Regions from separate parts of the Bacillus sp. URHA0034 genome, predicted to be linked through region 4. Evidence: a T-box and tRNA genes for the amino acid it is inferred to sense, from the RefSeq annotation. Region 4 holds a T-box; the other regions hold tRNA genes.
The links. A T-box is a leader RNA that pairs with one kind of tRNA and senses whether it is charged. The one in region 4 lies ahead of ileS (isoleucine--tRNA ligase), so its partner is inferred to be a tRNA-Ile.

Region 1 (4,941 bases), 2.0 Mb from region 4:
GGGTAGCGGAGAAATTCCAATCGAACTTGGAGATAGCTGGTTCTCTCCGAAATAGCTTTAGGGCTAGCCTCACGTAGTTAGAGTCTTGGAGGTAGAGCACTGTTTGGACTAGGGGCCCTCATCGGGTTACCGAATTCAGACAAACTCCGAATGCCAAAGACTTATCCGTGGGAGTCAGACTGCGAGTGATAAGATCCGTAGTCAAAAGGGAAACAGCCCAGACCACCAGCTAAGGTCCCAAAGTATACGTTAAGTGGAAAAGGATGTGGAGTTGCTTAGACAACCAGGATGTTGGCTTAGAAGCAGCCACCATTTAAAGAGTGCGTAATAGCTCACTGGTCGAGTGACTCTGCGCCGAAAATGTACCGGGGCTAAACGTATCACCGAAGCTGTGGATTGACACCGTTGGTGTCAGTGGTAGGAGAGCGTTCTAAGGGCGTTGAAGCTAGACCGTAAGGACTGGTGGAGCGCTTAGAAGTGAGAATGCCGGTATGAGTAGCGAAAGATGAGTGAGAATCTCATCCACCGAATGCCTAAGGTTTCCTGAGGAAGGCTCGTCCGCTCAGGGTTAGTCGGGACCTAAGCCGAGGCCGAAAGGCGTAGGCGATGGACAACAGGTTGATATTCCTGTACCACCTCTTTATCGTTTGAGTGATGGGGGGACGCAGGAGGATAGGGTAAGCGCACTGTTGGATATGTGCGTCTAAGCAGTTAGGCTGAGAAGCAGGAAAATCCGCTTCTCGTAAAGGCTGAGCTGTGACAGCGAGGGAAATATAGTACCGAAGTTCCTGATTCCACACTGCCAAGAAAAGCCTCTAGCGAGATAAAAGGTGCCCGTACCGCAAACCGACACAGGTAGGCGAGGAGAGAATCCTAAGGTGAGCGAGAGAACTCTCGTTAAGGAACTCGGCAAAATGACCCCGTAACTTCGGGAGAAGGGGTGCTCTTTGGGGTTCATAGCCTCGAAGAGCCGCAGTGAATAGGCCCAGGCGACTGTTTAGCAAAAACACAGGTCTCTGCGAAGCCGCAAGGCGAAGTATAGGGGCTGACGCCTGCCCGGTGCTGGAAGGTTAAGAGGAGGGGTTAGCTCACGCGAAGCTCTGAATCGAAGCCCCAGTAAACGGCGGCCGTAACTATAACGGTCCTAAGGTAGCGAAATTCCTTGTCGGGTAAGTTCCGACCCGCACGAAAGGCGTAACGATCTGGGCACTGTCTCAACGAGAGACTCGGTGAAATTATAGTACCTGTGAAGATGCAGGTTACCCGCGACAGGACGGAAAGACCCCGTGGAGCTTTACTGTAGCCTGATATTGAATTTTGGTACAGCTTGTACAGGATAGGTAGGAGCCTGAGAAGCCGGAGCGCCAGCTTCGGTGGAGGCGTCGGTGGGATACTACCCTGGCTGTATTGAAATTCTAACCCACACCCCTGATCGGGGTGGGAGACAGTGTCAGGTGGGCAGTTTGACTGGGGCGGTCGCCTCCTAAAGAGTAACGGAGGCGCCCAAAGGTTCCCTCAGAATGGTTGGAAATCATTCGTAGAGTGTAAAGGCACAAGGGAGCTTGACTGCGAGACCTACAAGTCGAGCAGGGACGAAAGTCGGGCTTAGTGATCCGGTGGTTCCGCATGGAAGGGCCATCGCTCAACGGATAAAAGCTACCCCGGGGATAACAGGCTTATCTCCCCCAAGAGTCCACATCGACGGGGAGGTTTGGCACCTCGATGTCGGCTCATCGCATCCTGGGGCTGTAGTCGGTCCCAAGGGTTGGGCTGTTCGCCCATTAAAGCGGTACGCGAGCTGGGTTCAGAACGTCGTGAGACAGTTCGGTCCCTATCCGTCGTGGGCGCAGGAAATTTGAGAGGAGCTGTCCTTAGTACGAGAGGACCGGGATGGACGCACCGCTGGTGTACCAGTTGTCTTGCCAAAGGCATCGCTGGGTAGCTATGTGCGGACGGGATAAGTGCTGAAAGCATCTAAGCATGAAGCCCCCCTCAAGATGAGATTTCCCATAGCGTCAAGCTAGTAAGATCCCTGAAAGATGATCAGGTTGATAGGTCAGAGGTGGAAGCGTGGCGACATGTGGAGCTGACTGATACTAATCGATCGAGGACTTAACCATAGTCTAAAGCGAATAAACTCATTTTTACCCAATTTCTTCTATAAATTATCTAGTTTTGAGAGAACGAACTCTCTAAATAAATAGTCTGGTAATTAAGGCGAGAAGGTCACACCCGTTCCCATACCGAACACGGAAGTTAAGCTTCTCAGCGCCGATGGTAGTTGGGACTTTGTCCCTGTGAGAGTAGGACGTTGCCAGGCTAGGCCCCTTTTGGGGCTATTATTTTGTTTACTTTTTACAGTTGGCCCGTTGGTCAAGCGGTTAAGACACCGCCCTTTCACGGCGGTAACACGGGTTCGAATCCCGTACGGGTCACCATTTTTTAAATATGGAGGATTAGCTCAGCTGGGAGAGCATCTGCCTTACAAGCAGAGGGTCGGCGGTTCGATCCCGTCATCCTCCACTATAATTTTTCTTTACTTAATGCCGGGGTAGCTCAATTGGTAGAGCAAGACCGAATAAGCTGCCTGAATAAGCTTCAGCATACTGACCGAGCTGCTACTTGAATAATCTTTCTGAGGTCAGATGACGGTTTCAAAGACAGCGTGTTTGAATTTAATATATTTTTTCTTACTATATGCCGGGGTAGCTCAATTGGTAGAGCAACTGACTTGTAATCAGTAGGTTGGGGGTTCAAGTCCTCTCGCCGGCACCTTAATACGAGCCATTAGCTCAGTTGGTAGAGCAGATTGCAGACTTCTGTGAATCAGCTTCTGCGGGCAATCTGCGAGAAAGAACGCAAGTTCTTTTGAGCATCTGACCTACCACAAATTAGTTGTAGAAAATCATCTTTGTATGAGCCATTAGCTCAGTTGGTAGAGCATCTGACTTTTAATCAGAGGGTCGAAGGTTCGAGTCCTTCATGGCTCACCATAGTTTATTTCAAAAGCAAAATATTGCGGGTGTGGCGGAATTGGCAGACGCACCAGACTTAGGATCTGGCGCCGCAAGGCGTGGGGGTTCGACTCCCTTCACCCGCACCATGCTTATGATTAAAAAATTAGCATATTTGCGGAAGTAGTTCAGTGGTAGAACACCACCTTGCCAAGGTGGGGGTCGCGGGTTCGAATCCCGTCTTCCGCTCCATATATGCCGGGGTGGCGGAACTGGCAGACGCACAGGACTTAAAATCCTGCGGTAGGTGACTACCGTACCGGTTCGATTCCGGTCCTCGGCACCATTTAATGAGCCCGTAGCTCAGCTTGGTAGAGCACTTGGTTTGGGACCAAGGGGTCGCAGGTTCGAATCCTGTCTTCCCGACCAGACGAAAGTTAATAATAGTAATCATGGGGTCTTAGCTCAGCTGGGAGAGCGCCTGCTTTGCACGCAGGAGGTCAGGGGTTCGATCCCCCTAGACTCCATTTATATTTATTGAAAAAAATGGCGGTGTAGCTCAGCTGGCTAGAGCGTACGGTTCATACCCGTAAGGTCGGGGGTTCGATCCCCTCCGCCGCTATAAACATTAATGCTAATATTACTATTAGTGTTAATGGACCCTTAGCTCAGCTGGTTAGAGCAGACGGCTCATAACCGTCCGGTCGTAGGTTCGAGTCCTACAGGGTCCATTGTTTTAAACGGAGGAATACCCAAGTCTGGCTGAAGGGATCGGTCTTGAAAACCGACAGGCGGGTTAAACCGCGCGGGGGTTCGAATCCCTCTTCCTCCTCCACAAAGTATATTATTATCGCGGGGTGGAGCAACGAGCGTTGCTTCTAGGAATAAACTGCGAGTTGTACCCATCGAGCTGCTGCTTGAATAGGCATTCTGAGATGGGGACAGTCAGTAACAAAACATGGAGCATTTTCCAAACTTTATAATTTCTATTATCGCGGGGTGGAGCAGTCCGGTAGCTCGTCGGGCTCATAACCCGAAGGTCGCAGGTTCAAATCCTGTCCCCGCAATTTGGTCCGGTAGTTCAGTTGGTTAGAATGCCTGCCTGTCACGCAGGAGGTCGCGGGTTCGAGTCCCGTCCGGACCGCCATTTTTATCCCAGTAGGTAAAACTGCTGTTGATATAGATATTTTTTTGTGTGGCTCAGTAGCTCAGTCGGTAGAGCAAAGGACTGAAAATCCTTGTGTCGGCGGTTCGATTCCGTCCTGAGCCACCTTTTTTTATATGGAGGGGTAGCGAAGTGGCTAAACGCGGCGGACTGTAAATCCGCTCCCTCAGGGTTCGGCGGTTCGAATCCGTCCCCCTCCACCATTATGGCGATTGTGGCGAAGTGGTTAACGCATCGGATTGTGGTTCCGACATTCGTGGGTTCGATTCCCATCAGTCGCCCTATTTCATTTTAATTAATGGGCTATAGCCATGCGGTAAGGCATCGCACTTTCACTGCGACATGCGTTGGTTCAAATCCGGGTGTTGCCTCCAAATTTACATTGCGGGTGTAGTTTACTGGTAAAACCTCAGCCTTCCAAGCTGATGTAGTGGGTTCGATTCCCATCACCCGCTCCAATATGGGCCTATAGCTCAGCTGGTTAGAGCGCACGCCTGATAAGCGTGAGGTCGATGGTTCGAGCCCATTTAGGCCGACCATATAGCATATTTTCTTATTGTTCCGCAGTAGCTCAGTGGTAGAGCAATCGGCTGTTAACCGATCGGTCGTAGGTTCGAGTCCTACCTGCGGAGCCATTTTTATGTCTTTGGGGAAGTACTCAAGAGGCTGAAGAGGCGCCCCTGCTAAGGGTGTAGGTCGGGTAACCGGCGCGAGGGTTCAAATCCCTCCTTCTCCGCCATAAATGCGCCTTTAGCTCAGCTGGATAGAGCATACGCCTTCTAAGCGTACGGTCAGAGGTTCGAATCCTCTAAGGCGCGTATC
Region 2 (4,941 bases), 4.0 Mb from region 4:
TTTCCCATGGACTACTTCATCATGAGAAAATGGGAGCATAAAATTCTCGGAAAAAGCATATAAAAGTGAAAACGTTACCTTAGAATGAACCTTTGACCTAGAATAAGGCGGTGTTTCCATGTACTCAAGCATGTCATTCATCCAGCCCATATTCCATTTGTAATCAAAGCCTAAACCGCCGTAGTGTACAGGCGCTGTTACTTGAGGATAATCCGTAGAGTCCTCCCCAATCATGAGAAAATGGGGATCGAAATCATGTACTTCTCTATTCAATTTTTTTAAGAAATTAATTCCAAAGGGATTTTCGCGCTTTCCGTTAGTGGTGTCCGGCCAATATATAATATTTGCTACCGCATCCATTCGAAAGCCATCAATGTGGAAGTAATCAATCCAATATAACGCATTTGAAATTAAGAAACTTTGGACCTCACCTTTTCCTAAATCGAAATTTGCCGTCCCCCATACTACATTTTCTCTGTCATAAACAGTGTCATATGAATAAATATGGGTGCCATCAAATCGGTAGAGTCCGTGAGCATCCTTGCAAAAATGACCTGGTACCCAGTCTAGTATCACACCAATGCCTTGCTGATGGCACTGGTCCACAAAATATCTAAAATCATCTGGTGTGCCATACCTGGAGGTCACAGAAAAATAACCCGTACCCTGGTATCCCCATGAGGCGTCAAGCGGGTGCTCGATGATTGGTAAAAGTTCTATATGGGTAAATCCATGCTCTATTACATAAGGGATAAGTTCAGCGGCTAGTTCCTTATAGGTTAGGTAGCTGTCATCTTCTTTTTTCTTCCAGGATCCTGCATGGACTTCATATATAATTGCCGGATCCGATAAAACATTCTTTTTTTCTCTTCGATTCATCCATTGTTCGTCTTGCCAATCATAACTGTTTAAAGAATATACAATCGAAGCGGTGTGGGGCCTTAATTCTGAATAAAATGCAAACGGGTCAGCCTTAAGGAGCTTTTCACCTGAAGATGTTATAATCTCGTACTTATAAATACAGCCTTCTAAATTTTGATTAAGGACAATGATCCAAACGCCCTCATCATTTACCTTTTGCAATTCATATCCTTCACCATTCCAGTTGTTAAAATTTCCCGCGAGCCTAACCTTAGCGGCATTAGGAGCCCAAACGCAAAATCGTGTATGTACCTTATCGGAATTCTTAAAGATATGAGCGCCAAAAAGCTGATGACTCTGGAAGAAGCTGCCTTCATGAAATAAGTGCAGCTGATAATCTGTCGGATATAGTGTGTTCACCGTCATGGCTCTCCTCATCTCACTGAAAATATGTATTTCTTTGACCAATTATAATTGCAAATGGCCCAGATGCCTTGTAAAACTTTTTTATCTTTTTTGACAATAACTGAGTAATTCAGCCACTAAGTTACAATACCCAACATCATACGACACTAAACCACAAATTTTCCTACATCATTCGACAAATATCTAGTATCTTTTTTTGAATATTTCTATGTAATTAACTGTGAAAAGCTATTTTTTCAATAATAAAAATTGTAGTAAACATTTTAAGTAAAATGTAGTAAATGTAAACGGTATCAATGTTTCCTAAAATGATGGGGTTTAAATAAAGTTATATTAAAATAATGAATAGAGTGTATAAATTGCAGACGAAAGGCAGCAAAGCCGGACCAAAGTAGGGTGAATTTTAGTACAAAGGGACCATTATTTCTTGAGAAAGAAAAAAGTGCACCAGGTATTTATTGTAGGAGTAAATTAAGAACATAGCAGGTCATATTGATGTAGGATCTGATAAAAGGTGTACGTTAATAGAGGTTGATTAACAGGAGTGGAATTGAAATAGGCAGGACTCACCTAAATATAAAATAAGCGCACAAAAAAACTGATAACGATTGTTATCAGTTTTTTTGTATGACCCCTACGGGATTCGAACCCGTGTTACCGCCGTGAAAGGGCGGTGTCTTAACCGCTTGACCAAGGGGCCGTTCTTATGGCGGAGAAGGAGGGATTTGAACCCTCGCGCCGGTTACCCGACCTACACCCTTAGCAGGGGCGCCTCTTCAGCCTCTTGAGTACTTCCCCATAAAATAAAATGGCTCCGCAGGTAGGACTCGAACCTACGACCGATCGGTTAACAGCCGATAGCTCTACCACTGAGCTACTGCGGAACAATAAAAATTATTTTGTTTTGCAAAAAACTATGGTGGGCCTAAATGGACTCGAACCATCGACCTCACGCTTATCAGGCGTGCGCTCTAACCAGCTGAGCTATAGGCCCACATGTTGGAGCGGGTGATGGGAATCGAACCCACTACATCAGCTTGGAAGGCTGAGGTTTTACCAGTAAACTACACCCGCAAATTGTTTTAAATGGGGCGGCTGATGGGAATCGAACCCACGAATGCCTGAACCACAATCAGGTGCGTTAACCACTTCGCCACAGCCGCCATAAATTATTATATTTATTTATCAAAAAAATGGTGGCTCAGGACGGAATCGAACCGCCGACACAAGGATTTTCAGTCCTTTGCTCTACCGACTGAGCTACTGAGCCAACATATGGCGGTCTGGACGGGACTCGAACCCGCGACCTCCTGCGTGACAGGCAGGCATTCTAACCAACTGAACTACCAGACCAATTGCGGGGACAGGATTTGAACCTGCGACCTTCGGGTTATGAGCCCGACGAGCTACCGGACTGCTCCACCCCGCGATAGTAAAAAGTATTAAGTTTGGAGTATGCTCCATGTTTTGTTACTGACTGTCCCCATCTCAGAAAGCTTAATCAAGCAGCAGCTCGATGGGTACAACTCGCAGATTATTCATTGTAGCAACGCTCGTTGCTCCACCCCGCGATAGTAAAAAGTTTTTAATTTTTGAGCAGGCCCATAGTAACTTATAATAATAAGAATGGTATGGAGGAGGAAGAGGGATTCGAACCCCCGCGCGGTTTGACCCGCCTGTCGGTTTTCAAGACCGATCCCTTCAGCCGAACTTGGGTATTCCTCCGAATTTTAAACTACTGGTGGACCTTGTAGGACTCGAACCTACGACCGGACGGTTATGAGCCGTCTGCTCTAACCAGCTGAGCTAAAGGTCCAAGTAATAGTATTTAAATAATAGTTGGTAGCGGCGGAGGGGATCGAACCCCCGACCTTACGGGTATGAACCGTACGCTCTAGCCAGCTGAGCTACACCGCCATCATCTAATCAAATTGGTGGAGTCTAGGGGGATCGAACCCCTGACCTCCTGCGTGCAAAGCAGGCGCTCTCCCAGCTGAGCTAAGACCCCATTATAGTTAAGAAGTTCATGGTCGGGAAGACAGGATTCGAACCTGCGACCCCTTGGTCCCAAACCAAGTGCTCTACCAAGCTGAGCTACTTCCCGATAAATAATGGCGCGCCCGAAAGGAGTCGAACCCATAACCTTCTGATCCGTAGTCAGACGCTCTATCCAATTGAGCTACGGGCGCATTATTCATTTCTTAAATGGTGCCGAGGACCGGAATCGAACCGGTACGGTAGTCACCTACCGCAGGATTTTAAGTCCTGTGCGTCTGCCAGTTCCGCCACCCCGGCAACATGAGAGCGGAAGACGGGATTCGAACCCGCGACCCCCACCTTGGCAAGGTGGTGTTCTACCACTGAACTACTTCCGCATATATGTTGAGTTGTTTTAATTTCAAAATGGTGCGGGTGAAGGGAGTCGAACCCCCACGCCTTGCGGCGCCAGATCCTAAGTCTGGTGCGTCTGCCAATTCCGCCACACCCGCAATATTGAAAGCTTATTTCTATCGTAAAACTATGGTGAGCCATGAAGGACTCGAACCTTCGACCCTCTGATTAAAAGTCAGATGCTCTACCAACTGAGCTAATGGCTCGTACTAAAGGTGCCGGCGAGAGGACTTGAACCCCCAACCTACTGATTACAAGTCAGTTGCTCTACCAATTGAGCTACCCCGGCGTAAAGAAAGAAATAATTATGGTGGAGGATGACGGGATCGAACCGCCGACCCTCTGCTTGTAAGGCAGATGCTCTCCCAGCTGAGCTAATCCTCCGTATACAGCCTGGCAACGTCCTACTCTCACAGGGACAAAGTCCCAACTACCATCGGCGCTGAGAAGCTTAACTTCCGTGTTCGGTATGGGAACGGGTGTGACCTTCTCGCCTTAATTACCAGACTATTTATTCGACACTATTTTATTATAATGTCTTTTTTTTATTTTGCAAGAGAAATTTTTTTTTTTCATTCTCTCAAAACTAGATAATGTAGAAGAAACTTCATAATAACGAGTTCGCCTTATAGACTTGGCTAGCTGCGGCTCCTAACTTCTCGGCCGTTTCGATCCGTCCCTACGAATCCAAAATCAGGATTTGCAGCGCCGGCCTCCAACGTCTGTCGAAGTTGTACAGTCGCCTCCGCTTTTCTATTTGGTTAAGTCCTCGATCGATTAGTATCAGTCAGCTCCACATGTCGCCACGCTTCCACCTCTGACCTATCAACCTGATCATCTTTCAGGGATCTTACTAGCTTGACGCTATGGGAAATCTCATCTTGAGGGGGGCTTCATGCTTAGATGCTTTCAGCACTTATCCCGTCCGCACATAGCTACCCAGCGATGCCTTTGGCAAGACAACTGGTACACCAGCGGTGCGTCCATCCCGGTCCTCTCGTACTAAGGACAGCTCCTCTCAAATTTCCTGCGCCCACGACGGATAGGGACCGAACTGTCTCACGACGTTCTGAACCCAGCTCGCGTACCGCTTTAATGGGCGAACAGCCCAACCCTTGGGACCGACTACAGCCCCAGGATGCGATGAGCCGACATCGAGGTGCCAAACCTCCCCGTCGATGTGGACTCTTGGGGGAGATAAGCCTGTTATCCCCGGGGTAGCTTTTATCCGTTGAGCGATGGCCCTTCCATGCGGAACCACCG
Region 3 (4,941 bases), 4.9 Mb from region 4:
TCACTTTCCCGGACCACAGGAAGGGAATCAATGTGATTTTGAATCATTTTTTTAGCTGCCTCATGTAAAGTTTCTTCCGGATAGATGGTGATAATATTCGGCATTCTCGTCATAATGACGCTGACTGGTAACTCTGAAAGATTTTGATTACCTAATGATGCTCGAAGTAAATCCTTTCTTGAAATCACCCCAGCTAGATGACCATCTAAATCAACCGCGTAAAGTGTACCAACATCCTCTAAAAATAAATGGACAATGGCATCGTAAACAGATGTTGATTTTCCAACTACAATAGGGTGTGCTTTATAATTATTGACACTTTGATGCAGGATTCTCTCCGCTTGGCGCTTTACCTTAAATTTGTCATTATAAAAATATCCAACACGCGGCCTGGCATCAATATTGCCAGACATGGTCAAGATGGCTAAGTCAGGTCTTAACGCCGCCCTTGATAAAGACAACTTTTCAGCAATCTCTTTCCCGGTAATTGGTCCATTAAGTTTAACAATTTCCAGAATTTCGTCCTGACGCTTTGAAAGTTTTATCGTTACCACCCCCCTTTACCCTATTAATAACCTATAATAATTAAACTCACTTTAAATGTGTTATACTTATTTATATTTAGTATATAACATTAATGTATAAAGTGAAACCACTTTTTGTTAAAAAATAAACATGATATCGATTGATTAATGAATCACAAAAAAGGCTCAAACGATCGTGTTAAATCGTTTGAGCCTTTTTTATATAACTTCATTATTTCTGGCAATTAGGACAATAAAATGTTTTTCTGGAGGAAATCATTTCAATAATGATGGTTGTTCCACACCGATTACACGGTTGGCCTTCCCGGTCATAAACCTGGCATCGTTGATTAAAACCACCTGTTAATGTGTCACCCTTATAGAGCGGATTATCCATATAACCGCCGTGCTTAATTCCATCCTGAAGAACATTTTTCATTGAATCGTATAGTTGGCTTCGGTCACCATCGTTTATGTCATCAATATCCTTAGTTGGTTTTATTCCAGCATGAAAGCAGATCTCTGCAGAGTAGTAATTTCCGATGCCGGCAATAAATGATTGATCGAGCAATGTCGTTTTTAAACGGCCATGTTTACTACCTATAATTTTTAAAAAATCATTTTCGTTAAATTTTGGATCTAATGGCTCTGGCCCTAATTCCGACAGCTTTTCCTCTGTTTGGATCTGATTATATAGGTGTAAATAGCCTAAACGAAGACCAATAAAATAAAGATGATTTTGTCCAAATGATAAACGCACCTGTATTGTTCTGTTAGGTTTGTCCGACTCAGTTCCAAAAAACATCCATCCACCTAACATTAAGTGTAATAATAGCGTTTGATCATTTTGCAGCTGGAATAGAAGGTGCTTTCCTCGACGTTTGATATCGATTATTTGCTGGTGCTGCACAGTTTTTTTGAAAAGATCAGGATTGATGTTAATCGATTTCTCACGATTTATTTGAACGTCAGTTATTACTTGGTTAGCAATTTTTTGTTTTAATTGGTTCTTATAATTTTCCATCTCTGGGAGCTCAGGCATGTATTGACTCCTCCCCCATTCCATTTTCTTAGTATCGTTCCCAATTACATTATAGAAAATGAATAAATACTTTAATAATACAAAAAAACCGAACAGTGACTGTTCGGTTTGATCATTTAATTTATGAGTGGGCCTAAATGGACTCGAACCATCGACCTCACGCTTATCAGGCGTGCGCTCTAACCAGCTGAGCTATAGGCCCTTTAATTTGGAGCGGGTGATGGGAATCGAACCCACTACATCAGCTTGGAAGGCTGAGGTTTTACCAGTAAACTACACCCGCAATAGTATTAATCCTAGATGGTACCGATGGTCGGGGTCGAACCGACACTCCTCACGGAACACGATTTTGAGTCGTGCGCGTCTGCCAATTCCGCCACATCGGCAAGTAGTAGAACAAAATTAAATTTGGCAGGGGCAGTAGGAATCGAACCCACACTGAAGGTTTTGGAGACCTTAGTTCTACCTTTAAACTATGCCCCTATAAGTGGTGGAGGGGGACGGATTCGAACCGCCGAACCCTGAGGGAGCGGATTTACAGTCCGCCGCGTTTAGCCACTTCGCTACCCCTCCAAAGAATATAAAAATGGCGGAGGAAGAGGGATTCGAACCCCCGCGCGGTTTAACCCGCCTGTCGGTTTTCAAGACCGATCCCTTCAGCCGGACTTGGGTATTCCTCCATTTAAAAACCACATTTATAATTATGGTAGCGGCGGAGGGGATCGAACCCCCGACCTTACGGGTATGAACCGTACGCTCTAGCCAGCTGAGCTACACCGCCATAATATCATTTTTTTTTAAGCATTGGTGGAGTCTAGGGGGATCGAACCCCTGACCTCCTGCGTGCAAAGCAGGCGCTCTCCCAGCTGAGCTAAGACCCCATTTTGTTTAAGAAGTTTCATGGTCGGGAAGACAGGATTCGAACCTGCGACCCCTTGGTCCCAAACCAAGTGCTCTACCAAGCTGAGCTACTTCCCGAAATTATAAGACTATTTGCTAGTGCAAAAAGTATGGTGCCGAGGACCGGAATCGAACCGGTACGGTAGTCACCTACCGCAGGATTTTAAGTCCTGTGCGTCTGCCAGTTCCGCCACCCCGGCAATTTGAGAGCGGAAGACGGGATTCGAACCCGCGACCCCCACCTTGGCAAGGTGGTGTTCTACCACTGAACTACTTCCGCATTATGAATAAATAATTTTTTGCATTCGAAAAAACTTTGGTGCGGGTGAAGGGAGTCGAACCCCCACGCCTTGCGGCGCCAGATCCTAAGTCTGGTGCGTCTGCCAATTCCGCCACACCCGCATATTCAAATAAGTAAAAAGCAGCTGTAAGAAAAAAGGTGCCGGCGAGAGGACTTGAACCCCCAACCTACTGATTACAAGTCAGTTGCTCTACCAATTGAGCTACCCCGGCGTAAAGTAAGGAATATATAATAATTTCAAACACGCTGTCGTTGTTACCGTCATCCTGACCTCAGAAAGATTATTCAAGTAGCAGCTCGGTCAGTATGCTGAAGTTTATTCAAGAAGCTCATTCGGTCTTGCTCTACCAATTGAGCTACCCCGGCGTCGTAAATTAAGGAAAAATTATGGTGGAGGATGACGGGATCGAACCGCCGACCCTCTGCTTGTAAGGCAGATGCTCTCCCAGCTGAGCTAATCCTCCAGATAAAGCCTGGCAACGTCCTACTCTCACAGGGACAAAGTCCCAACTACCATCGGCGCTGAGAAGCTTAACTTCCGTGTTCGGTATGGGAACGGGTGTGACCTTCTCGCCTTAATTACCAGACTATTTAATTAGAGAGTTCGTTCTCTCAAAACTAGATAATGTGTAGAAGAAGTAAAAACGAGTTCGCCTTATAGACTATGGTTAAGTCCTCGATCGATTAGTATCAGTCAGCTCCACATGTCGCCACGCTTCCACCTCTGACCTATCAACCTGATCATCTTTCAGGGATCTTACTAGCTTGACGCTATGGGAAATCTCATCTTGAGGGGGGCTTCATGCTTAGATGCTTTCAGCACTTATCCCGTCCGCACATAGCTACCCAGCGATGCCTTTGGCAAGACAACTGGTACACCAGCGGTGCGTCCATCCCGGTCCTCTCGTACTAAGGACAGCTCCTCTCAAATTTCCTGCGCCCACGACGGATAGGGACCGAACTGTCTCACGACGTTCTGAACCCAGCTCGCGTACCGCTTTAATGGGCGAACAGCCCAACCCTTGGGACCGACTACAGCCCCAGGATGCGATGAGCCGACATCGAGGTGCCAAACCTCCCCGTCGATGTGGACTCTTGGGGGAGATAAGCCTGTTATCCCCGGGGTAGCTTTTATCCGTTGAGCGATGGCCCTTCCATGCGGAACCACCGGATCACTAAGCCCGACTTTCGTCCCTGCTCGACTTGTAGGTCTCGCAGTCAAGCTCCCTTGTGCCTTTACACTCTACGAATGATTTCCAACCATTCTGAGGGAACCTTTGGGCGCCTCCGTTACTCTTTAGGAGGCGACCGCCCCAGTCAAACTGCCCACCTGACACTGTCTCCCACCCCGATTTAGGGGTGCGGGTTAGAATTTCAATACAGCCAGGGTAGTATCCCACCGACGCCTCCACCGAAGCTGGCGCTCCGGTTTCTCAGGCTCCTACCTATCCTGTACAAGCTGTACCAAAATTCAATATCAGGCTACAGTAAAGCTCCACGGGGTCTTTCCGTCCTGTCGCGGGTAACCTGCATCTTCACAGGTACTATAATTTCACCGAGTCTCTCGTTGAGACAGTGCCCAGATCGTTACGCCTTTCGTGCGGGTCGGAACTTACCCGACAAGGAATTTCGCTACCTTAGGACCGTTATAGTTACGGCCGCCGTTTACTGGGGCTTCGATTCAGAGCTTCGCGTGAGCTAACCCCTCCTCTTAACCTTCCAGCACCGGGCAGGCGTCAGCCCCTATACTTCGCCTTGCGGCTTCGCAGAGACCTGTGTTTTTGCTAAACAGTCGCCTGGGCCTATTCACTGCGGCTCTTCGAGGCTATGAACCCCAAAGAGCACCCCTTCTCCCGAAGTTACGGGGTCATTTTGCCGAGTTCCTTAACGAGAGTTCTCTCGCTCACCTTATTCTTAGGATTCTCTCCTCGCCTACCTGTGTCGGTTTGCGGTACGGGCACCTTTTATCTCGCTAGAGGCTTTTCTTGGCAGTGTGGAATCAGGAACTTCGGTACTATATTTCCCTCGCTGTCACAGCTCAGCCTTTACGAGAAGCGGATTTTCCTGCTTCTCAGCCTAACTGCTTAGACGCACATATCCAACAGTGCGCTTACCCTATCCTCCTGCGTCCCCCCATCACTCAAACGATAAAGAGGTGGTACAGGAATATCAAC
Region 4 (4,941 bases):
CGCAAACTGAATGCCAGAAATATCAAAATATCCGTTTCTCCAAGAATTTTGGCCTGAAATAAACTGAGCCATAATAATCGGACCAAGAGTGGCACCAACTCCCCAAAAACAATGTAACCAACTCATATGGTGTGCCTTATAATGTGTAGCAACATAATCATTTAATCCTGCATCAACAGCTCCTGCTCCCAATCCAAGTGGTATGGCACATAAAAATAACCAAACAATCGATGGAGCAAAGTGAAATCCTAGCAAAGCACAAGCAGTGATTAAGACGCTGACAAATGTAACCTTGCCAGTCCCAAACCTTTTTAGTACCTTCCCGCTGACTAAACTGGAGATAATAGTACTACCTGCAATTGTCATAAAAAGGAATCCAGCCATCTCCAATGGGGCCCCAATGTCAGGTTGCATCACAGGCCACGCTACCCCAAGCAGTGAATCAGGTAAGCCTAAGCTGATAAAAGCCGTATAAATTATTACTAAAAGGAGTGTAGCCATATTGTTATCCCGCCTATTTTTTTATTTTTATTCCTATGCTGTTGCATTCAACATAAGTTCCAGCCCAAGTCTTTGTAATCCATATAAATAGTCTTGTTTCCAATCACTTATTTTAAGGTCTGGAAGATGTTCTGCCGGGATATAGTTAGTGCTGACTTTGGCGATTTTTTCTAATCCTGATTCTACCACTTCATCATTGCAAAAAATGATGGAATGAGGGTTAATGATAGCCGTAAACGAGGCTACTAATCTGCTGATTGCATCAATCTGATCATCTTCGCAGATCGGCACCTTTTGGCTTCCAGTTCCATTTCCCAATGCTTGCCCGAAATTCCGGTCATTATATTGAGGAACGAATGAAACCTCACCGGCGAAGAATGTGCTTCCCCGCACAACATCTCCATTGATCATAAATCCAGCACCAGGACCATTTTGACCGGAATACAAGTATACAAGGGATTGATCTGCCTTAATTCCCCGATTATGATGATAACCGAGAACTGCCGCGTTCATATCATTCTCTACTACAACAGGTATTGAAAGATGGTCCTCATAAAATCCTTTTACATCAATATTTTTAAACTGCTCATAACCCGGTATATAAAAAATCTTCCCATTATCAACAGAACCAGGAACGCCGATTGCGATCGAATTAATTTTTGGATATGCAGTCATTAATCTCTCAATGGATGTAGTTAATAAATTTAAACCATCCTCAATTAATACACTCGGAACTCTCCCTTGTTCCTTTACTTCTCCAACACAATTAAAAATGGCATAATTCGTCTCAGTCCGCTCTAAGAAAATAGCTAGGCCCAGCATATGCTCAGGATTGTATGTATACCTTTTTGCTCTTCTTCCGCCACTAGAATCATCTAAACCGACTAAAATAATCTCTCCATCCTGTTCCATTTGTGCTAGGAACTTACTAATGGTGGGAAAACTAATTTTTAATTTATCTCTAAGTTCCACTTTTGTTGCACTTCCGAGCTCTAAAAGAGTAGTACGAATTTCTCGAAGTATTACCTTCCCCATCGATTTTGGAGTAGCATTCACAAACGTCACCACCTATTATCTATACTTATTAAAGAACTTTAATAAGTCTTGAACAAAAAAACTTATTAAAGTACTTTAATAAGTGGTCTTTTCAATATATCATGTAAAATCTTCAAAAACAATTGCTTTCTTCTTATACAGAAAGAAAACCATAATGCTAATAATATTTTTCATATTTTAATAACAGAATTTTTCATTTTGTACTCCACCTATTTTATTTATGTTAACTGATAAAAACAAAAATCCGTTCTCTATAATTAGTTGTTGAGCTATCCTGTAGTTAGTACAATAAAAAGGGGATCCCTCGAGCTATTCCAATCTTTAACTCTTGTCCCCGGTAGTTTAATTGAAAAGAAGAACGAATTTCTTTGGCAAGCCCGATTTAATTTAAACTGTAAAGAATTGTTTGACAATTAACTCTCCCCTTGTTACAATAAATTCCAATAAAAGCACACAAATTCGTTGATGAGAAAAAGTAGCGTTTCGTCTTGATCCATAGAGAGCTGACACTTTGGTGCAAGTCAGTGTTCGAGTGATACGTGAATATCCTCTCTGAGAAGTTAGGCTGAACTCTTTTAGTAAGCCTAAACGGAAGTCCACCGTTAAAAGGAACACGTATGATTGTACGTTGCTAAGTGCTATTGATCGGATCAATAGAATTAGGGTGGTATCACGGTTAACCCCGTCCCTTACAAGGGAACGGGGTTTTTGTGTGCTTTTAAAATTATTTATAGGAGTGAGTTATATGAACTCTAATGAAAGTAAAAAAACCGTTGTCCACCGTGAAGAACAAATTCGAAATTACTGGGGTGAAAATCATACCTTTAGGAAATCCGTTCAATTGAGAATACGGTAAAGAACCGTTCGTCTTTTTCGAGGGTCCCCCAACGGCAAATGGATTACCACATGTCGGTCATGCCTTTGGTCGAACGATTAAAGATGTGGTCGCACGGTACAAAACCATGCAAGGATTCCTCGTTGAAAGAAAGGCTGGCTGGGATACACATGGGCTTCCAGTGGAACTAGGTGTAGAAAAACAGCTGGGTATTTCAGGTAAACAAGAGATCGAACGATATGGTATTGAGCCCTTTATCAAAAAATGTAAAGAAAGTGTATTCACCTACGAGCAAAAATGGCGTTCATTTACAGAAGAATTGGGTTATTGGGTAGATATGGATTATCCCTATATGACCTTAACTAATGATTACATTGAAAGTGTCTGGAATATTTTAAGTAAAGTTCACAAGGATGGGTTGTTGTATAAAGGGCACCGAGTATCTCCCTATTGCCCCAGTTGTCAAACGACTTTAAGCTCTCACGAAGTGGCACAAGGCTACAAAGATGTAAAAGATTTATCAGCGACGGTTAAATTTAAACGTGTCGATGCCAACAATGAATATTTCTTAGGTTGGACAACGACACCCTGGACCTTACCTGCCAACGTAGCACTCGCCATAAACCCAAACTTAACTTATGTGCGTGTAAAAAAAGAGAATGAAGTATATATTGTTGCTAAGTCCTTAGTTGAAAAAGTACTTGGTGATTCTGTAACCGTGCTAAGTGAACATAGCGGTCGTGATTTTGAGGGCATAGCTTATACCCCACCTTTTAATTATGTAGAAGTTGAAAAAGGGCACCATGTCGTCTTAGCGGATTACGTCACTGAGAACAACGGTACTGGCATCGTTCATATTGCTCCAGCTTATGGAGAGGAAGACTACAAGACTGTTCAGCAGAATGGTCTATCCTTTATCAATGTGGTCGACCAAAAAGGATGCTACACATCCGAAATTACAGGACTCTCAGGCAGGTTTGTGAAGGACTGTGACCTAGATATTATTAAAATGCTTTCTGAAAACGGCACACTTTTTCATAAGGAAAAATATGAACACAGCTACCCTCATTGTTGGAGATGCGATTCTCCCCTACTCTATTATGCAACGGATAGCTGGTTCATTAAGATGTCGGCTTTAAAGGATAAGATGCTTGTTAACAATGCAACTGTTAACTGGTATCCTAACCATATTAAAAATGGGCGTTTTGGTAACTTCCTTGAAGACCTTCTAGATTGGAATATTAGCAGGAATCGCTATTGGGGTACACCATTAAACGTTTGGATATGTTCTAATTGTCGTCATGAAGAAGCACCAGGCAGTATCGAAGAACTACAAAAATTAGCTGGCACGTTGATCCCCTCTACGATCGAATTGCATAAACCATATATCGATGAAGTCCAGCTCACTTGTCCTCAATGTCGAAGTGTTATGCACCGAACATCTGAAGTTATAGATGTTTGGTTTGACAGTGGCTCCATGCCATTTGCACAGTATCATTATCCATTTGGAGATAAAGAAAAATTCAAGTCACAATTCCCTGCAGATGTTGTCATCGAGGGTATTGATCAAACAAGAGGTTTTTTTTACAGTTTGCTCGCGGTGTCAACACTTTACACTGGAATCGCACCTTATAAAAACGTTTTGTCACTCGGACATGTACTTGATGAACATGGTCAAAAAATGTCTAAAAGTAAAGGCAATGCATTAGATCCTGTTGAGCTAATAAGGGAATTTGGTGCTGATGCCCTCCGCTTCGCTTTCTTAGTGGATAGTTCTCCATGGAATCCAAAACGCTTTTCCAAAAAGATTGTTCAAGATGCAAAATCAAAGCTAGTTGACACATTAGACAATACGTATAAGTTTTATTCCATGTATGCAAAAATAGACGGCTTCGTATATGAAAGAAATCAAACTGGAAAGAGAACAACCCTGGATGAGTGGATCTTGTCTCGGCTTCACAATACAATCAGAAAAGTTGAGAATGACATGGAGCATTTTCAGTTTACCCAGACAACCCGTGTGTTGGCTGCACTGGTGGAAGATTTAAGTAACTGGTATGTGCGACGGTCGAGAAGTCGTTTTTGGGCAAATGGACTTTCGAATGATAAACTGGCTGCATATTCAACACTCTTTGAAGTGCTTAGTACAATCAGCCGTCTGTTGGCTCCGTTTGTACCGTATATAGCTGAAGATATTCATTTAAAGCTCCATGGACAGAGTGTCCATTTGCAAGACTATCCCAAATATGAAGATTCAATGATTAATGAAGATTTAGAACGAGATATGGAAACAGTCCTGAAAATCGTTGAACTTGGTCGCAGTATTCGGAATGCTCACAACTTAAAGGTTAAGCAGCCTTTAAATCAAATTGTTATTTGGCGTAATGAAGGGGAACATGATTTAAGCCGTTATTCCAATATTATTAAAGATGAGCTAAATTTAAAGAATGTTATCTTCACAGAAGATTTATCACGTTATGAATCAACTATTGTTAAGTTGAATTTTAAAATGGCCGGTGCTGCATTCGGAAAGTTGGTAAACGCAGTAA

Region 1: it encodes a tRNA-Ile, which carries the amino acid that the T-box ahead of ileS (isoleucine--tRNA ligase) is inferred to sense. The anticodon was not compared.
Region 2: it encodes a tRNA-Ile, which carries the amino acid that the T-box ahead of ileS (isoleucine--tRNA ligase) is inferred to sense. The anticodon was not compared.
Region 3: it encodes a tRNA-Ile, which carries the amino acid that the T-box ahead of ileS (isoleucine--tRNA ligase) is inferred to sense. The anticodon was not compared.

Annotation. Positions count from the first base shown of each region.
Region 1 is NZ_JBWCDK010000002.1:2,253,357-2,258,297, reverse strand. Features, by position in the region: rRNA gene ACZ9EE_RS12890 (23S ribosomal RNA) at 1-2,120, shown strand, start outside; rRNA gene rrf (5S ribosomal RNA) at 2,205-2,320, shown strand; tRNA gene ACZ9EE_RS12880 (tRNA-Glu) at 2,364-2,438, shown strand; tRNA gene ACZ9EE_RS12875 (tRNA-Val) at 2,451-2,523, shown strand; tRNA gene ACZ9EE_RS12870 (tRNA-Thr) at 2,700-2,772, shown strand; tRNA gene ACZ9EE_RS12865 (tRNA-Lys) at 2,918-2,993, shown strand; tRNA gene ACZ9EE_RS12860 (tRNA-Leu) at 3,019-3,103, shown strand; tRNA gene ACZ9EE_RS12855 (tRNA-Gly) at 3,132-3,206, shown strand; tRNA gene ACZ9EE_RS12850 (tRNA-Leu) at 3,212-3,300, shown strand; tRNA gene ACZ9EE_RS12845 (tRNA-Ala) at 3,409-3,481, shown strand; tRNA gene ACZ9EE_RS12840 (tRNA-Met) at 3,503-3,576, shown strand; tRNA gene ACZ9EE_RS12835 (tRNA-Ile) at 3,612-3,685, shown strand; tRNA gene ACZ9EE_RS12830 (tRNA-Ser) at 3,697-3,789, shown strand; tRNA gene ACZ9EE_RS12825 (tRNA-Met) at 3,948-4,021, shown strand; tRNA gene ACZ9EE_RS12820 (tRNA-Asp) at 4,025-4,101, shown strand; tRNA gene ACZ9EE_RS12815 (tRNA-Phe) at 4,152-4,224, shown strand; tRNA gene ACZ9EE_RS12810 (tRNA-Tyr) at 4,238-4,322, shown strand; tRNA gene ACZ9EE_RS12805 (tRNA-His) at 4,328-4,400, shown strand; tRNA gene ACZ9EE_RS12800 (tRNA-Glu) at 4,421-4,493, shown strand; tRNA gene ACZ9EE_RS12795 (tRNA-Gly) at 4,504-4,577, shown strand; tRNA gene ACZ9EE_RS12790 (tRNA-Ile) at 4,582-4,658, shown strand; tRNA gene ACZ9EE_RS12785 (tRNA-Asn) at 4,680-4,754, shown strand; tRNA gene ACZ9EE_RS12780 (tRNA-Ser) at 4,768-4,858, shown strand; tRNA gene ACZ9EE_RS12775 (tRNA-Arg) at 4,864-4,937, shown strand.
Region 2 is NZ_JBWCDK010000002.1:4,258,602-4,263,542, reverse strand. Features, by position in the region: gene glgB (1,4-alpha-glucan branching protein GlgB) at 1-1,287, opposite strand, end outside; tRNA gene ACZ9EE_RS22435 (tRNA-Glu) at 1,916-1,987, opposite strand; tRNA gene ACZ9EE_RS22430 (tRNA-Ser) at 1,995-2,085, opposite strand; tRNA gene ACZ9EE_RS22425 (tRNA-Asn) at 2,097-2,171, opposite strand; tRNA gene ACZ9EE_RS22420 (tRNA-Ile) at 2,205-2,281, opposite strand; tRNA gene ACZ9EE_RS22415 (tRNA-Gly) at 2,288-2,361, opposite strand; tRNA gene ACZ9EE_RS22410 (tRNA-His) at 2,375-2,450, opposite strand; tRNA gene ACZ9EE_RS22405 (tRNA-Phe) at 2,482-2,557, opposite strand; tRNA gene ACZ9EE_RS22400 (tRNA-Asp) at 2,564-2,640, opposite strand; tRNA gene ACZ9EE_RS22395 (tRNA-Met) at 2,643-2,716, opposite strand; tRNA gene ACZ9EE_RS22390 (tRNA-Ser) at 2,920-3,012, opposite strand; tRNA gene ACZ9EE_RS22385 (tRNA-Ile) at 3,027-3,103, opposite strand; tRNA gene ACZ9EE_RS22380 (tRNA-Met) at 3,128-3,204, opposite strand; tRNA gene ACZ9EE_RS22375 (tRNA-Ala) at 3,220-3,295, opposite strand; tRNA gene ACZ9EE_RS22370 (tRNA-Pro) at 3,315-3,391, opposite strand; tRNA gene ACZ9EE_RS22365 (tRNA-Arg) at 3,400-3,476, opposite strand; tRNA gene ACZ9EE_RS22360 (tRNA-Leu) at 3,494-3,582, opposite strand; tRNA gene ACZ9EE_RS22355 (tRNA-Gly) at 3,591-3,662, opposite strand; tRNA gene ACZ9EE_RS22350 (tRNA-Leu) at 3,692-3,776, opposite strand; tRNA gene ACZ9EE_RS22345 (tRNA-Lys) at 3,809-3,884, opposite strand; tRNA gene ACZ9EE_RS22340 (tRNA-Thr) at 3,895-3,967, opposite strand; tRNA gene ACZ9EE_RS22335 (tRNA-Val) at 3,987-4,062, opposite strand; rRNA gene rrf (5S ribosomal RNA) at 4,070-4,185, opposite strand; rRNA gene ACZ9EE_RS22325 (23S ribosomal RNA) at 4,436-4,941, opposite strand, start outside.
Region 3 is NZ_JBWCDK010000002.1:5,125,742-5,130,682, reverse strand. Features, by position in the region: gene ccpN (transcriptional regulator CcpN) at 1-554, opposite strand, end outside; gene mutM (bifunctional DNA-formamidopyrimidine glycosylase/DNA-(apurinic or apyrimidinic site) lyase) at 757-1,566, opposite strand; tRNA gene ACZ9EE_RS26960 (tRNA-Ile) at 1,695-1,768, opposite strand; tRNA gene ACZ9EE_RS26955 (tRNA-Gly) at 1,776-1,849, opposite strand; tRNA gene ACZ9EE_RS26950 (tRNA-Leu) at 1,868-1,952, opposite strand; tRNA gene ACZ9EE_RS26945 (tRNA-Trp) at 1,976-2,049, opposite strand; tRNA gene ACZ9EE_RS26940 (tRNA-Tyr) at 2,055-2,139, opposite strand; tRNA gene ACZ9EE_RS26935 (tRNA-Ser) at 2,154-2,246, opposite strand; tRNA gene ACZ9EE_RS26930 (tRNA-Met) at 2,271-2,347, opposite strand; tRNA gene ACZ9EE_RS26925 (tRNA-Ala) at 2,372-2,447, opposite strand; tRNA gene ACZ9EE_RS26920 (tRNA-Pro) at 2,468-2,544, opposite strand; tRNA gene ACZ9EE_RS26915 (tRNA-Leu) at 2,578-2,666, opposite strand; tRNA gene ACZ9EE_RS26910 (tRNA-Gly) at 2,675-2,746, opposite strand; tRNA gene ACZ9EE_RS26905 (tRNA-Leu) at 2,784-2,868, opposite strand; tRNA gene ACZ9EE_RS26900 (tRNA-Thr) at 2,907-2,979, opposite strand; tRNA gene ACZ9EE_RS26895 (tRNA-Val) at 3,156-3,231, opposite strand; rRNA gene rrf (5S ribosomal RNA) at 3,239-3,354, opposite strand; rRNA gene ACZ9EE_RS26885 (23S ribosomal RNA) at 3,432-4,941, opposite strand, start outside.
Region 4 is NZ_JBWCDK010000002.1:219,094-224,034, forward strand. Features, by position in the region: gene ACZ9EE_RS03290 (MFS transporter) at 1-501, opposite strand, end outside; gene ACZ9EE_RS03295 (ROK family transcriptional regulator) at 535-1,536, opposite strand; T-box leader at 2,011-2,250, shown strand; partial or broken gene ileS (isoleucine--tRNA ligase) at 2,303-4,941, shown strand, end outside.